Regions from separate parts of the Mesorhizobium sp. 1B3 genome, predicted to be linked through region 3. Evidence: predicted binding sites of a transcription regulator. Region 3 holds the regulator's gene; each other region holds the start of a gene.
The links. Region 3 encodes LexA, which represses DNA repair genes until DNA is damaged. Its sites were predicted from a motif close to TGTTCNNNNTGTGTTCNG; they were not measured.

Region 1 (3,412 bases), on a different contig from region 3:
GGAGGCTGACGACCCCATTGCTGGCTCGGCTGCTCGGGGCGCTCGCTCTGCTCGCCGATGCGCACGGCATAGCTCGGCACGCCCTCCTCGATATTCTTGACAGGAAGTTGCCCTAGGAATTCGAAGCCGACGGCAAGCTTGTTGCGAACCTGGTCATAGACCGTATTCGAGATCACGACCCCACCGGGAGCCGCCGAGGCCTGGAGGCGCGCGGCGATGTTGACGCCGTCGCCATAGATATCGTCGCCCTCGACCATCACGTCGCCGAGATTGATGCCGATGCGGAACATCATGCGCGCCTCGGCGGCACGGTTCGCATTGTAGCCCGCCAATTCGTTCTGCACGTCTATGGCCGCGCGCACCGCCTCGACCACGCTCGGGAACTCCGCGAGCAGGCCGTCGCCCCAGGTATTGATGACCCGTCCGCCATGGGCTTCGATCAGCCGTGCCATGGCGTCCCTGTAGCGCTTGAGCGTGGAAAGGGTACCCTCTTCGTCCGCCTCCATCAGTCTGGAGTAGCCTTGGACGTCGGCGGAAAAAATGGTGGTCAGCTTACGGCGGGTATCGGACATGCCTTGTCGCCCTTACCGGAGGTTCGCGCGATACTAACCCAGGACCGGCACGGGTTGCACCAGTTCTATTCCGCCGGAGAGGGAAAAACGGCTTGAACGCTTTCTTGGATCCCCTCCTTGAAGGGCGCGAACGACACGCGATGCCAACGAGCAATCGGCCCGTGGAGCACGATCGCTTCGCGATGGCGTTCGGTGGCGTAGCCCATATGCGCCTCGAATCCATAACGCTGGTCGGCTAGACCGCAACGTTCCATCATTCGGTCGCGCGTGACCTTCGCGACGATCGAGGCGGCGGCAATGGACTGCGAGCGCTGGTCGCCCTTGACGAGCGCTCGGCCGGGACAGCACAGACCCGGCGGAACGTCGCGCCCGTCGGCGAGTGCGAGCCTGGGCGTCACGCTCAATCCGGCCAGCGCGCGGCGCATCGCTTCAAGGCTTGCTCTCAATATGTTGATGCGGTCGATCCCGGAGGCTGCGATCGACGACAGCGATACGGCAAGGGCCGTCGCCAGGATGTTGTCGAAAAGCTGATCACGCTGAAGCGCCGTCAAACGCTTGGAATCGTCAAGACCATCGGGGATGCGATCGGGATCGAGGATGACGGCGGCCGCCACGACAGGCCCGGCCAGCGGACCGCGCCCGGCCTCGTCGAGACCCGCCACCGGCCATTCGCCGGATGCCAAAGCCCGCCTCTCGATCGAGAAGTCGGGCTTTTCGGCGATTTCGAAAAGAAGCGGAGAATCGGAACGCGGGCGAGCCATAATACGGCGATGCTCGCATCGGCTCCGATTCTCCGCAAGCCCTCCCGGACGTCTTGCGGCGGGTCGGGGAGGGCACCGTCGGCTGGGGAGGGGAGCCAGACGGGACTGCGAATGCGAGTGAAGTCGTCAGAGCAGCATCAGCTGCTCGCCTTCCTTCTTGGGCTTGATGAAGAGATCCGTCCTGAGCGGCGAACGCTCGGCGTTGAGACCAAGCCTGCGCGCGGCGATCTCGAAGCGGCGGCCGATCTGCCATGCATAGGGGCCGCTGCCTTTCATCCGCTTGCCCCACTCTGAATCGTAATCCTTGCCGTCCCGCATGGAGCGGATCAGCGACATGACATGTCGATACTTGTCCGGATAGTGCCGCAGCAGCCAGTCCTTGAAAATCGGGCTCACCTCCAGCGGCAGCCGCAGGATGACGTAACCCGCGCTTCGCGCACCGGCGGCCCGCGCCGCATCGAGGATACGCTCGATCTCCGGATCGTTCAGCCCGGGTATGATCGGTGCGACCATAACGGAAGCAGGGATCCCGGCTTCGCTGAGTTGCTTGATGGCTTCCAGTCGCTTCGTCGGCGTGGATGCGCGCGGCTCCATCGTGCGGGCGAGCATGCGGTCGAGTGTCGTCACCGAGAGCGCGACTTTGCAAAGGCCCTGTTCCGCCATGCGCGACAGGATATCGATATCGCGGGTGACGAGCGCCGACTTGGTGACGATGCCGACGGGGTGCTTGCGTGCTTCGAGGACTTCAAGCACCTCGCGCATGATGCGGTATTGCTTTTCGATCGGTTGATAGGGATCCGTATTGGTGCCGATCGCGATGGTGCGGGGCTGGTATCCGTCCTTGGCAAGCTCGCGCTCGAGCAGCCGCGCGGCGTCGGGCTTGGCGAACAGCTTCGATTCGAAGTCGAGCCCCGGCGAAAGCCCCATATAAGCGTGGGTAGGCCGCGCGAAGCAGTAGACGCAGCCATGCTCACAGCCGCGGTAGGGATTGATTGATCGATCGAAGGAGATGTCGGGCGATTCATTGCGCGTGATGATCGTGCGCGGCTTCTCGACCTGTACTTCCGTCTTGAACGGCGGTAGTTCTTCGATGGAATTCCAGCCGTCGTCGAAGACATCACGGCTGAGCGGCTCGAAGCGGCCCGACGGATTGATCCCCGCCGAGCGGCCACGATTGCGCTCCGGTCTGACGCGGATGCCGCTTTCCTCGATCACTGCATTCGCCATTTCAGCCCTTCCTGTTCCGAAGGCTGCAATGTCAGCGCGGGCGATCTGTTCCACTTTCGCCTTTTCCCACGGCCTTTCGGCGCTCCGTCGAATCGCGATACTCATGAAATTATTCCTATTCGGCAAATGAGAACAAATCAAGAACTTTCAGTTTGCGAACGTTTGCGGTCGAGCTCGTCCATCTGGCTCTGCGCCCGTCTTTCCGCTATTGCGCCGGTATGCTGAGCGTGCTGATCGAAACGAGGAACGACGAGGAAGGGCTGGCGAGGACGCTGGGCTCGCTGGTTTCAGGTGCGGTCGAGGGTGTCGTGCGCGAAGTGATCGTCTGTGATCAGGGTTCGTCAGACCAGACGGATCGAGTGGCGGAACATGCCGGTTGCCATTTTGTCGCGAGCGGCGGCATAGCCGCGGGGATACGCCAGGCGAAAGGCGATTGGCTTCTTTTGATCGAGCCTGGGGCGAAACTCGCCGACGGATGGACAGAAGCCGCGATGGAGCACATGGCGACATCGACTACGGCCGCCCGGTTCTCGAGATCGCGAGGGGCGGGACCATCGTTCCTGTCGCGCCTCTTCCGGCGCGATCGGCCATTGGCCTGTGGCCTGGTGATCACCAAGAGACAAGCAGCGGCATTGGCGAGCAGGGCCCGAGACGCCGGTTCGCTCGCGCGAGGGCTCTCCGCGAAGCGCCTGGAGGGAGAGATATCTGTCGCCCTCCCGAAAAGACGAGGGTAGCCGGTTTCCTTAAGCTGTCTTTTCGCCGCCGCGTTTCAGATGCTCATCGAGCCGCGGCATGATCTCCACGAAATTGCATGGCATATGCCGATAGTCGAGTTGGGCCTTGAGGATACCG
Region 2 (3,412 bases), on a different contig from region 3:
CGAAGGCCAGCGCCACGCCGAGCAACCCGATGCCGAGTTCGGGAAAGGCGGCGGCCAGCACAGCGCTGCCGCAGCCCCCGAAGACAAGCCAGAACGTGCCGATGAATTCCGCGATCAGCTTCTTGGACATTGGCAATTCCCTCCTTGCACCGATGTCTTGATCAGGTCGGCAGAGAACAGCGCTGCCTACGACCTAAGGCAATATCGTCGAGCGTGTTTCAACCGAAAGTCACAGAGTTTTTCGCGCATGTCCCAAAACAGGTCAAAATGATTAACGAGCGATCAGCCTTTTTGGGGAGGTCCATCCGTCGAGGGGTATCTTGCATGGCCGCCGGAGCTTGCAGACACAACATCTAGCGGTGAACAAAAGCGGAAGAAGCGCTTATCGGTGATTCGTCGCTGATTCGTTCCGGCTTTGGCCCGAATCTTAACGAAGCAGCCGGCAGTCTTTGCCGGAAAGTTAATCCCGGGTTCAGAAAGATGAAGGATTTCATAATCTTGGGAAAGGCCGGACGGTTGTCTGCGATCCGGACGCGCCAGATTGTTAACCATTGCGCCGGATTTGGTGGATACACGCAGGACGCGATTCAGCATCTGGTTAGAATCGGGATGATGGAAACTATATCTAGGGGTGAACAAAAGCTGAATCATCGCGAGTCAGCGATTCGTCGCCGATTCGTTCCAGACTCGTTCCAATGCTTAACTCGACAAGATTTTGCCTGTTGCAGGCGCCGCAAGTTCCTATATGTGTCCGACGAGGGGCGGGTTGCGGCGAAGACCGGAAATGGGCTTCCCGCGTGGGGCTGATGGCCTCGCTTCGGCAGGGAGCAGGGAATGCAAGTGCACGGAATCCGAAGCCTCGCCGAAGAGACGATGAGAGCCGGACACCGCTGAAGGCGGGCCGGAGCGGGAAGCCGCGTGACAGCCGAAAGGCCTGAACCCTTTAATGAACATCCAGCCGAAACAGAATGAACCGCTCGTGCTCTCCGGCCGGGACGTCACTGCAGTGCTCGGTCCAACCAATACGGGCAAGACGCACCTCGCCATCGAGCGGATGGTGGCGCATGAAAGCGGGCTGATCGGCCTGCCGCTCAGGCTGCTCGCGCGCGAAGTTTATGGCCGTGTCTGCGAGAAGGTCGGTGCAAACAAAGTCGCGCTGATCACCGGCGAGGAGAAGATCGTGCCCGCCGGCGCGAAATACTCGGTCTGCACGGTGGAAGCCATGCCGCGCGAGACCGATGCGGCCTTTGTCGCGATTGACGAGGTGCAGTTAGCCGGCGATCTCGAGCGCGGCCACATCTTCACCGACCGTATCCTGCATCTGCGCGGCCGCCAGGAGACGTTGCTGCTGGGGGCAGCCACCATGCGCGGCATCCTGGAACGCCTGCTCAAGGGGGTTTCGGTGGTGACGCGCCCGCGGCTTTCGCATCTCGCCTATGCCGGCTCAAAGAAGCTTACGCGTCTGCCGCGCCGCTCGGCCATCGTCGCCTTCTCGGCCGACGAGGTCTATGCCATCGCCGAACTGATCCGCCGCCAGCGCGGCGGCGCGGCCGTCGTGCTCGGGGCTCTTTCGCCGCGCACCCGTAACGCGCAGGTGGCGCTCTACCAGAGCGGCGACGTCGACTATCTCGTCGCCACCGACGCCATCGGCATGGGTCTCAATCTCGACGTCGACCATGTCGCATTCGCGCAGAACCGGAAATTCGACGGCTATCAGTATCGCGATCTGACCGCCGCCGAGCTCGGCCAGATCGCCGGCCGTGCCGGCCGCCACCTTCGCGACGGCACCTTCGGTGTCACCGGTCAGGTCGATCCGTTCCCGGACGAACTGGTCGAGAAGATCGAAAGCCATGATTTCGATCCGGTGAAGGTGCTGCAATGGCGCACAGCGGTATTCGATTTCTCGAGCGTGGACGCGCTGAAACGCTCGATCGACGCCGTCTCGCCGGTAGAAGGACTGACGCGGGCGCTGCCGGCCGTCGACCAGCAGGCGCTCGAGCAGCTCTCGCGCGATCCCGAGATCCGCGGCCTCGCCCACGGTCACAAGAGAGTGGCTTTGCTATGGGAAGCCTGCGCGCTGCCCGACTATCGCAAGATAGCGCCCGCACAGCATGCCGATCTCATCGGCTCGATCTATCTCGATCTCGCCCGCGACGGTCATGTCGACGAGAACTACATGGCCGAGCAGGTGCGGCGGTCTGATTCCACCGAGGGTGACATCGACACCTTGTCCCATCGCATCGCACAGATAAGGACATGGACGTTCGTCTCCAACCGGCCGGGATGGCTTGCCGATCCGGCACACTGGCAAGAAAAAACGCGCGAGATCGAGGACAGACTGTCGGATGCTCTTCATGACCGGTTGACGAAACGCTTCGTAGACCGCAGGACATCCGTGCTGATGAGGCGCCTGAGAGAGAATACGATGTTGGAAGCAGAGATCAGCCCTGCCGGGACGGTGACCGTCGAAGGTCATCACGTTGGCGAGTTGCAGGGATTCCGCTTCACCGCCGACCAAAGCGCCGGCGGAGAGGATGCCAAGGCGGTGCGCGCCGCCGCCCAGAAGGCGCTCGCCGCCGAATTCGAAGCGCGCGCGGACAAGTTCGCGATCTCGCCCAACGGCGATATCGCGCTGGCTTCCGACGGCATATTGCGCTGGATCGGTGCGCCCATCGCGACGCTTGTGGCGGGAGAGGATCCGCTGCGCCCGCGCGTCATCCTGCTTGCCGACGAGCAGCTCACCGGCCCGGCGCGCGACAAGGTCGCAGCCCGCGCCGAACGTTTCGTCAACTATCAGATCGAGAGCCTGCTGAAGCCGCTGGTCGACCTGAAGGGGGCGGAGCAACTGACCGGCATAGGCAAGGGCATCGCCTTCCGGCTGGTCGAGGAGTACGGCCTCATCAACCGGCGCGAAATCGCCGAGGACGTGAAATCGCTCGATCAGGAGGGCAGGGCGGCACTGCGCAAGCTCGGCGTGCGCTTCGGCGCCTATCATGTTTTCGTCCCGGCGCTGCTGAAACCCGGCCCGGCGAGCCTCGTCACGCTGCTGTGGGCACTGATCCATGACGGCAAGGACAAGCCCGGCTTCGGCGACATCGTGCATGCGCTGGCCGCAGGCCGCACGTCGGTCGTGGTCAATCAGAGTTTCGATCGTGCCTTCTACAAGCTGGCGGGATTCCGCATTCTCGGCCGCCGCGCCGTGCGCGTCGACATATTGGAGCGCTTGGCCGACCTGATCCGCCCGGCGCTCGGCTGGCGGGCCGGGACCGGAGCGCGGCCGGACGGAGCATGGGACGGCAGTGCCTTCCTGGTCACGCCTGCCATGATGTCGATCCTCGGCGCGACGGCCGACGACATGGAGGAGATCCTGAGGGGCCTCGGCTATCGTGGCGAGCCGAAGCCGGCCGCGGAA
Region 3 (3,412 bases):
GGCACCGTGACCATGCGCGCCGAAACATTGCGCATGATCCTCGACGGCGATGCCAAAAAGGGCGACGTCATGGGGACCGCGCGCATAGCCGGCATCATGGCCGCCAAGAAGACGCACGAGCTCATTCCGCTCTGCCATCCGCTGCTGCTCACCAAGGTTTCGGTCGACATCGAACCCGACGAGGCCTTGCCTGGCCTACGCGTCAAGGCCCTTGCGCGCGTGACCGGCAAGACCGGCGTCGAGATGGAGGCCCTGACCGCCGTGTCGGTTGCCTGTCTCACGATCTACGATATGGCCAAGGCCGTCGACCGCGGCATGGTGATCAGGGATGTCCGGCTGATCGCCAAGTCGGGCGGCAAATCCGGCGACTACAATATCGAGGAACAGAGGTCATGAGCTTGCTGCCCGTGGCGGAGGCGCTGGCGCGGGTGGTCGAAGGCGCAAAGCCGGGTCCAGCGGAAACGCTCCCCCTCCACGAGGCGGCTGGCCGCGTGCTCGCCGCGCCACTGCGGGCATTGCGTACCCAGCCCCCATTCGACGCTTCGGCAATGGACGGCTATGCGGTGCGCGCGGCCGACGTGGCGGCCGCTCCCGCACGACTGCGAGTGATCGGCGAGGCGCCCGCCGGCAAACTGTTTCCTGGTAAGGTGAATGCCGGCCAGGCAGTGCGCATTTTTACCGGCGCGCCGGTGCCGGAAGGCGCCGACGCGATCCTGATCCAGGAGAACGCTCGAAAGTTGCACGGCGGTTTCATCGAGGCCACCGAGCCGGTCACTTCCGGCCGGCACATCCGCCGTCGTGGCCTGGATTTCGTCGAAGGCGACGAACTGCTCCAAGCCGGCCGCGTCCTTGATCCGGCCGCGCTCTCGCTGGCTGCCTCGGCCAATCACACTGCCCTCGGCGTCGTTAGACGGCCGCGCATTGCCATCATTGCGACCGGCGACGAGTTGCTGCCGCCCGGAAGCGAGGCCGGCCCCACCCAGATCATCTCCTCGAACGCCTATGGCGTGGCGGCGGTCGCAAAGTCGATCGGGGCGGAAGCCGTCGACCTGGGGATCGCACCTGATCGCCGCGACGCCATCGCGTCACGGGTCAGGCGAGCTCTCGATGCCTCGGTCGACGTGATCGTCACCCTGGGTGGTGCCTCCGTCGGCGATCACGACCTCGTCCACGACGTGTTGGCCGGTGAGGGAATGGCGCTGGATTTCTGGAAGATCGCCATGAGACCCGGCAAACCATTGATGTTCGGCCGGCTGGGATCCACACGGGTGCTGGGCCTCCCCGGCAATCCAGTTGCCAGCCTGGTCTGCTCGCATCTCTTTCTCAAGCCACTTCTCGCGCAGCTTGGCGGCCTTTCCCATGAACCGGACGTGCGAGATGCGCTTCTCGGGGCGGCGATGGAGGCAAACGACCAGCGGCAGGATTATGTGCGCGCCACCATCGAGGACGCCGGCGGGCGGCTGATCGCCACGCCCTTCCATGTCCAGGATTCGTCGATGTTGCGCACGCTGGCGAACTCGAACGCGCTTATCGTCCGCGAACCCAATGCGCCTGCGGCGGAGGCAGGCGCGCGCTGCCGCGTTCTCTTCTTGCGCTGATCTTGCGGTGACCGGGCGGCCGGACGCGGACAAGCCCCTGGCACTTACACCAAAATTTAAACGATTGCAGAACACAACTGGAACAGATAGTGTTCGTTCTGGTTTTGTTTTGGCGCGATTCCACGGGGAACGGAATGCTGACACGCAAGCAACACGAGCTGCTCCTGTTCATCCACGAGAGGCTGAAGGAAGCGGGCATCCCGCCATCTTTCGACGAGATGAAGGAGGCGTTGGATCTCGCGTCCAAATCCGGCATCCATCGGCTGATTACGGCGCTCGAGGAGCGTGGCTTTATCCGCCGCCTGCCGAATCGGGCTCGGGCGCTCGAGGTTCTTCGATTGCCCGATTCGATAGCTCCCGGCCTCGCGCCGGCGCGCAAGTTTTCGCCAAGCGTGATCGAAGGCAGCTTGGGAAAGAAGCCCGCCCCGGCACCGACGCGCCCTCAGATGACCGGCAGCAACGACGACACGGTTGCGGCGGTCTCGATCCCCGTGATGGGCCGCATCGCGGCAGGCGTGCCGATCGATGCGATCCAGCACAAGACACATTCCATCTCTGTGCCTCCGGAAATGATTTCAGGCGGGGAACACTATGCCCTGGAGGTCAAGGGCGATTCCATGATCGAGGCAGGCATTTTCGACGGCGACACGGTCATCATTCGCAACACGAACACAGCCAATCCTGGCGAGATCGTCGTTGCCCTCGTGGACGACGAGGAGGCCACCCTCAAGCGTTTCCGTCGCAAGGGTGCTTCGATCGCGCTGGAAGCGGCGAATCCCGCCTATGAAACACGAATCTTTGGCCCGGACAGGGTCAAGGTACAGGGGCGCCTGATCGGCCTGATCCGGAGATACTAGCTTTCCGGCCTTGCGAGATCGGGCCCTTCGTCTGTCCTGCGACTTCAGCTTCGCGTTTCTTCGGCTTGAATGGCGCGATCCCGCGTGCTTCCCGCGAGAATTGGCGATGGTGATGCCAGGGCCGATAGGGCCGGGTCAGGGAGAGGCGAACATCCTGTGGGACCTCGTCCTGCAGGCGGTCAATGGTGGCAGCACCGTGCCGCGCCAAATGCCGTTTGGTCAGGACTGTCTTAACCGAGCAAGGATTTTCGGCGGTCGCGTCATCGATGACGATCAGAACCGCTTCCCGACAGAACGGAGCAGCAAGCGAGGCATGGGCCGCATGTATCACGAGCTTGCCGGATCGATGGCGCAGCACGCAAAGCCCGGCGTCACAATAAAAACCGTCGTTCTCCGTGAGATCGCTTAGCGGGATGACCGGCACCCGGTTTTCCGTAGCCGACGATTGCCCTTGGCTAGGCTCGGTCCCTTCCGGCTTGGCATCGGCTGCCTTGCTCTGCCGCGGCTTAGCCAGCGCTTCGGACAACGTTGCCCGTTTCCAATCCTCGACGGTGAAACCATTTGGGCGCGGCCTGTTCACTGCCAACCGCCCGTCGGCCAACGTCACTGCGATCAGTCGAGCATCCTCTGAGATGAGGACCTCGGGTGTCGTCCTGAACATTGCCGTGCCGAGACCCACCACGACCAGGGGGAGCGCCAGCACGCGCAGCCATGTGGTGGCCAGGGTCGCGATCAGGAGTGCCGCCGTCATCGTCAAGACCGAGATGGCCGGTATGGTTCCCACCGCATCCAGCGGCGAATGCCGGGAGAACCAATCCGCGGCCACGATCATCATGGAGAGCCCCCACCCCATGACGTCGAGAAAAGGGCCGCCGACACCGAGCGGCATCGCGGCCATTGCGGCGACGGCGAAAGGCATGACGAGAACGGAAACGACGGGCATGACGGCGAGGTTCG
Region 4 (3,412 bases), 110 kb from region 3:
TCCCTTCCAGGTATCTCCGGCCACAGCAATTCGTGACCAAGCTTCGAGAGCTGAATACCGGCCCGAAAGCCGCCGCCGAAAACTCCTAAAGCGTGTCGCCGATAATCGGACTCAGCGACACGCTTTATGTGCTTGATTGTGCATGCCGTTATGCCAAAAGCGCTGAACACTTTTGGGCGACATGCATAGCCTTAGAACGGGATCTCGTCATCGAGCTCGCGCGATCCCCCGCCACCCCGGCTGCCGCCACCGCCGCGGTTGTAGCTGTCGTCCGGGCCCGATTGACCGAAATCCGACCCTCGGCCGCCACCGCCTCCATAACCGACCTGGCCCTCGCCTCCTCCGCCGCGAGCATCGAGCATCTGCAGCTCGCCGCGGAACTTCTGGAGCACGATCTCGGTCGTATACCGATCCTGGCCGTTCTGGTCCTGCCACTTGCGGGTCTGGAGCTGACCCTCGACATAGACCTTCATGCCTTTCTTCAGGTATTGCTCAGCGACCTTGGCAAGATTGTCGTTGAAGATCACGACACTGTGCCATTCGGTCTTTTCCTTGCGCTCGCCGGTCATCTTGTCGCGCCAGGTTTCGGATGTGGCAATCCTGATGTTGACGACGGGATCGCCGGAATTGAGCCGCCGGATTTCGGGATCCGCGCCTAGATTGCCGACCAGAATGACCTTGTTGACGCTACCCGCCATGATACTTCTCCGCGCTCGTCCGAAACAAAAAGCAATTGTCGGCGCATTCTATCCGATCACCTTTGCCGGCGCGCCGCGTCCGGTCGTATCAGGTGGTCCCTGTCCACAAATAGTTTGTTCTCTTTATGTTCTAGCCAGAATTGCGGCGCTTGGCAAGAGGCGATCGAGAAGCCAGGATTTCCAGGCCTTCGGACCTGTTCCATGCAACCCTTGATTGTGTCTTCTGGGCAAACAGGATCGTTACTTGGCTGGCAGGGGAGCGCCGCATATAAGGGTTGCATGACGAGCCGACGCTTCCACCGACCTTACGTACTCGCAGGGCTGTTGCTTTCACTGGCGGCACCGGCCTGGGCCGACCAGGTTTCCGGCAAGAAGGCCTCAGATGCCCTGCCCGGCGTGGAAGGCAACTACAGCATCGTCACGCCTGCCCCCGAGCCGCTGGAGGCCCCCGACACGGACGATGGCTACTTCAAAGTCGGAGACTGGGACGTCAGGATCTCCGGCAGCGTCATGTTCCAGATCGGGGCCAGCAGCGCCGATTCAGAGGAACGTCGGCGTCGTTAGTCCGATCCCGCAGGTGCCGAATTGGCGTTCACGATGATCCGCCTCCTCGATCCTGACGACATCGAGGCTTTCCAGAGTATCCGGCTCGAGGCCTTGCGTCTCGAACCGGCGTCGTTTGCGAGCAGCGTGGAAGATTGGGAGAAGCTGCCGGATGAGGAATGGCGTCGGCGCATAACAGGCAATTCCGTTTTCGTCGCGTTCGACGGCGAGAGGCCCATCGGCCTCATGGGCCTCATGCGGGAGCGCTCCAGCAAGATGGCGCATCGAGCCACCGTTGTGATGGTCTATGTGCAGAAGAGCCACCGCGGGACGGGCGTTTCGACGAAGCTGCTCGACAAGCTGATCACTTACGCGCGCGAAAACGGCATCCGGCAGTTGGAATTGTCGGCCAGCGTGGAAAACCCTGCAGCCCTTCGCTTCTATCGCAACGAAGGCTTCCGAGAGATCGGGCGCATCCGGGGCGGCTTCCTTCACGAGGGCCGGGAAATAGATGAGATCCTGATGGTGCGCCGTATCGCACCGTAATTCGCTGGCGTCCCCAGAAATAAGGCCCTGCCGCCGCTCGGGCTCGCAGGGCCATCTTTCGGACTTCCTAGTCCGGCTGTCGGAGTTGTACTGCCGACGTTCAATTCGGATGCAGGCCTTTCAGCCGATCCGACTGTAGTCTCTGATTGTCAGGGGATCAGCAGCTTCGCGCTTGTCAAACGCGATCAGGGCTGCCGCGGCTCCACTTCCATGTGGAGCCAAACGAGATTGTCCGGTGGGTTCATGCCTCCGCTCCTCTTTTGTTTCCACGATGTCTTCCGAAACGTTTTATTCGTACCTGACAGCGTTACGAAAACCCAACCAGTCACGAAGAGCATCCGCTGGACGCTCGGCTTCGGGGACCGCTGAATTCTGCCCCTGACATTCCGCTGCGTCAACACTTCCCTTGCCGGAAAGCCAAATTGTGATCGTCACAGGATGCCTTCCTGTTGCTTTGTCAGGAGCCTGTTCGGCCTTTGTTCTTTTTGCTTGCCCTTCCGCATTCAAGCTCCTAGACCAAACCTGCCGGCGGCTCCCGCGCCACCACAAGGCAGGGCCTCGACGGAGCGGCGAAAATGCTTACATAGGGACTGGCCGGAGCGATCCCAGCCATCCCAACTCACGAGACAGGCGGCGGACCGGCGATGGCCGATCATAAGTACATTTCCATTCGCGGAGCGCGCGAGCACAATCTGAAGAATGTCGATCTCGATCTGCCGAGGGATCGGCTGATCGTCATGACCGGCCTGTCGGGATCCGGCAAGTCGTCGCTGGCGTTCGATACGATCTACGCCGAGGGCCAACGTCGCTACGTCGAAAGCCTTTCGGCCTATGCCCGGCAGTTCCTGGAAATGATGCAGAAGCCGGACGTCGACCAGATCGACGGCCTGTCTCCCGCCATCTCGATCGAACAGAAGACAACGTCGCGCAATCCGCGTTCGACGGTCGGCACGGTTACCGAAATCTACGACTATATGCGCCTGCTCTACGCGCGCGTCGGTGTTCCCTATTCTCCGGCCACGGGGCTGCCGATCGAAAGCCAGACAGTCTCCCAGATGGTCGATCGCGTGCTGGATATCGAAGAAGGCACACGGCTTTACCTGCTGGCGCCGATCGTCCGCGGCCGGAAGGGCGAATACAGGAAGGAACTGCTGGAGCTCCAGAAGAAGGGCTTCCAACGCGTCAAGGTGGATGGCGTCTTCTACGAGATCGCCGATGTCCCGGCGCTGGACAAGAAATACAAGCACGACATCGACGTCGTGGTGGACCGCATTGTCGTGCGGCCGGATCTCGCCGCACGTCTTGCCGACAGCCTGGAGACGGCGTTGAAACTCGCCGACGGCCTGGCTGTCGCTGAATTCGCCGACAAGCCTTTGCCCGCCGAAGAGACTGCGGGGGAGTCGGCTTACAAATCGAAGAACGAGACGCATGAGCGCATCCTGTTCTCCGAGAAGTTCGCCTGCCCGGTCTCGGGCTTCACGATCCCGGAGATCGAACCGCGCCTGTTTTCCTTCAACAATCCGTTCGGCGCATGTCCGACCTGCGACGGGCTCGGCAGCCAGCGGGCGATCGACCCGGACCTCGTGGTTCCTGACGACAACCTGTCGCTGCGCGACGGGGCGATC

Region 1: ACCO56_RS03800 (PA0069 family radical SAM protein) is a predicted target of LexA. The motif match lies at 2,689-2,706, and genes of this name have one in related genera.
Region 2: ACCO56_RS30075 (helicase-related protein) is a predicted target of LexA. The motif match lies at 678-695, and genes of this name have one in related genera.
Region 4: uvrA (excinuclease ABC subunit UvrA) is a predicted target of LexA. The motif match lies at 2,254-2,271, and genes of this name have one in related genera.

The regions. Positions count from the first base shown of each region.
Region 1 covers NZ_JBJHDO010000001.1:801,667-805,078, forward strand. The annotation lists gene ACCO56_RS03790 (adenylate/guanylate cyclase domain-containing protein) at 1-572, opposite strand, end outside; gene ACCO56_RS03795 (ribonuclease HII) at 638-1,333, opposite strand; gene ACCO56_RS03800 (PA0069 family radical SAM protein) at 1,460-2,614, opposite strand; gene ACCO56_RS03805 (glycosyltransferase) at 2,779-3,294, shown strand; gene moaB (molybdenum cofactor biosynthesis protein B) at 3,304-3,412, opposite strand, start outside.
Region 2 covers NZ_JBJHDO010000017.1:38,729-42,140, reverse strand. The annotation lists gene aqpZ (aquaporin Z) at 1-130, opposite strand, end outside; gene ACCO56_RS30075 (helicase-related protein) at 947-3,412, shown strand, end outside.
Region 3 covers NZ_JBJHDO010000004.1:199,013-202,424, reverse strand. The annotation lists gene moaC (cyclic pyranopterin monophosphate synthase MoaC) at 1-396, shown strand, start outside; gene ACCO56_RS12985 (molybdopterin molybdotransferase MoeA) at 393-1,598, shown strand; gene lexA (transcriptional repressor LexA) at 1,733-2,455, shown strand; gene ACCO56_RS12975 (ComEC/Rec2 family competence protein) at 2,412-3,412, opposite strand, start outside.
Region 4 covers NZ_JBJHDO010000004.1:90,941-94,352, reverse strand. The annotation lists gene ACCO56_RS12460 (hypothetical protein) at 1-89, shown strand, start outside; gene ssb (single-stranded DNA-binding protein) at 192-698, opposite strand; gene ACCO56_RS12450 (hypothetical protein) at 978-1,262, shown strand; gene ACCO56_RS12445 (N-acetyltransferase family protein) at 1,296-1,787, shown strand; gene uvrA (excinuclease ABC subunit UvrA) at 2,432-3,412, shown strand, end outside.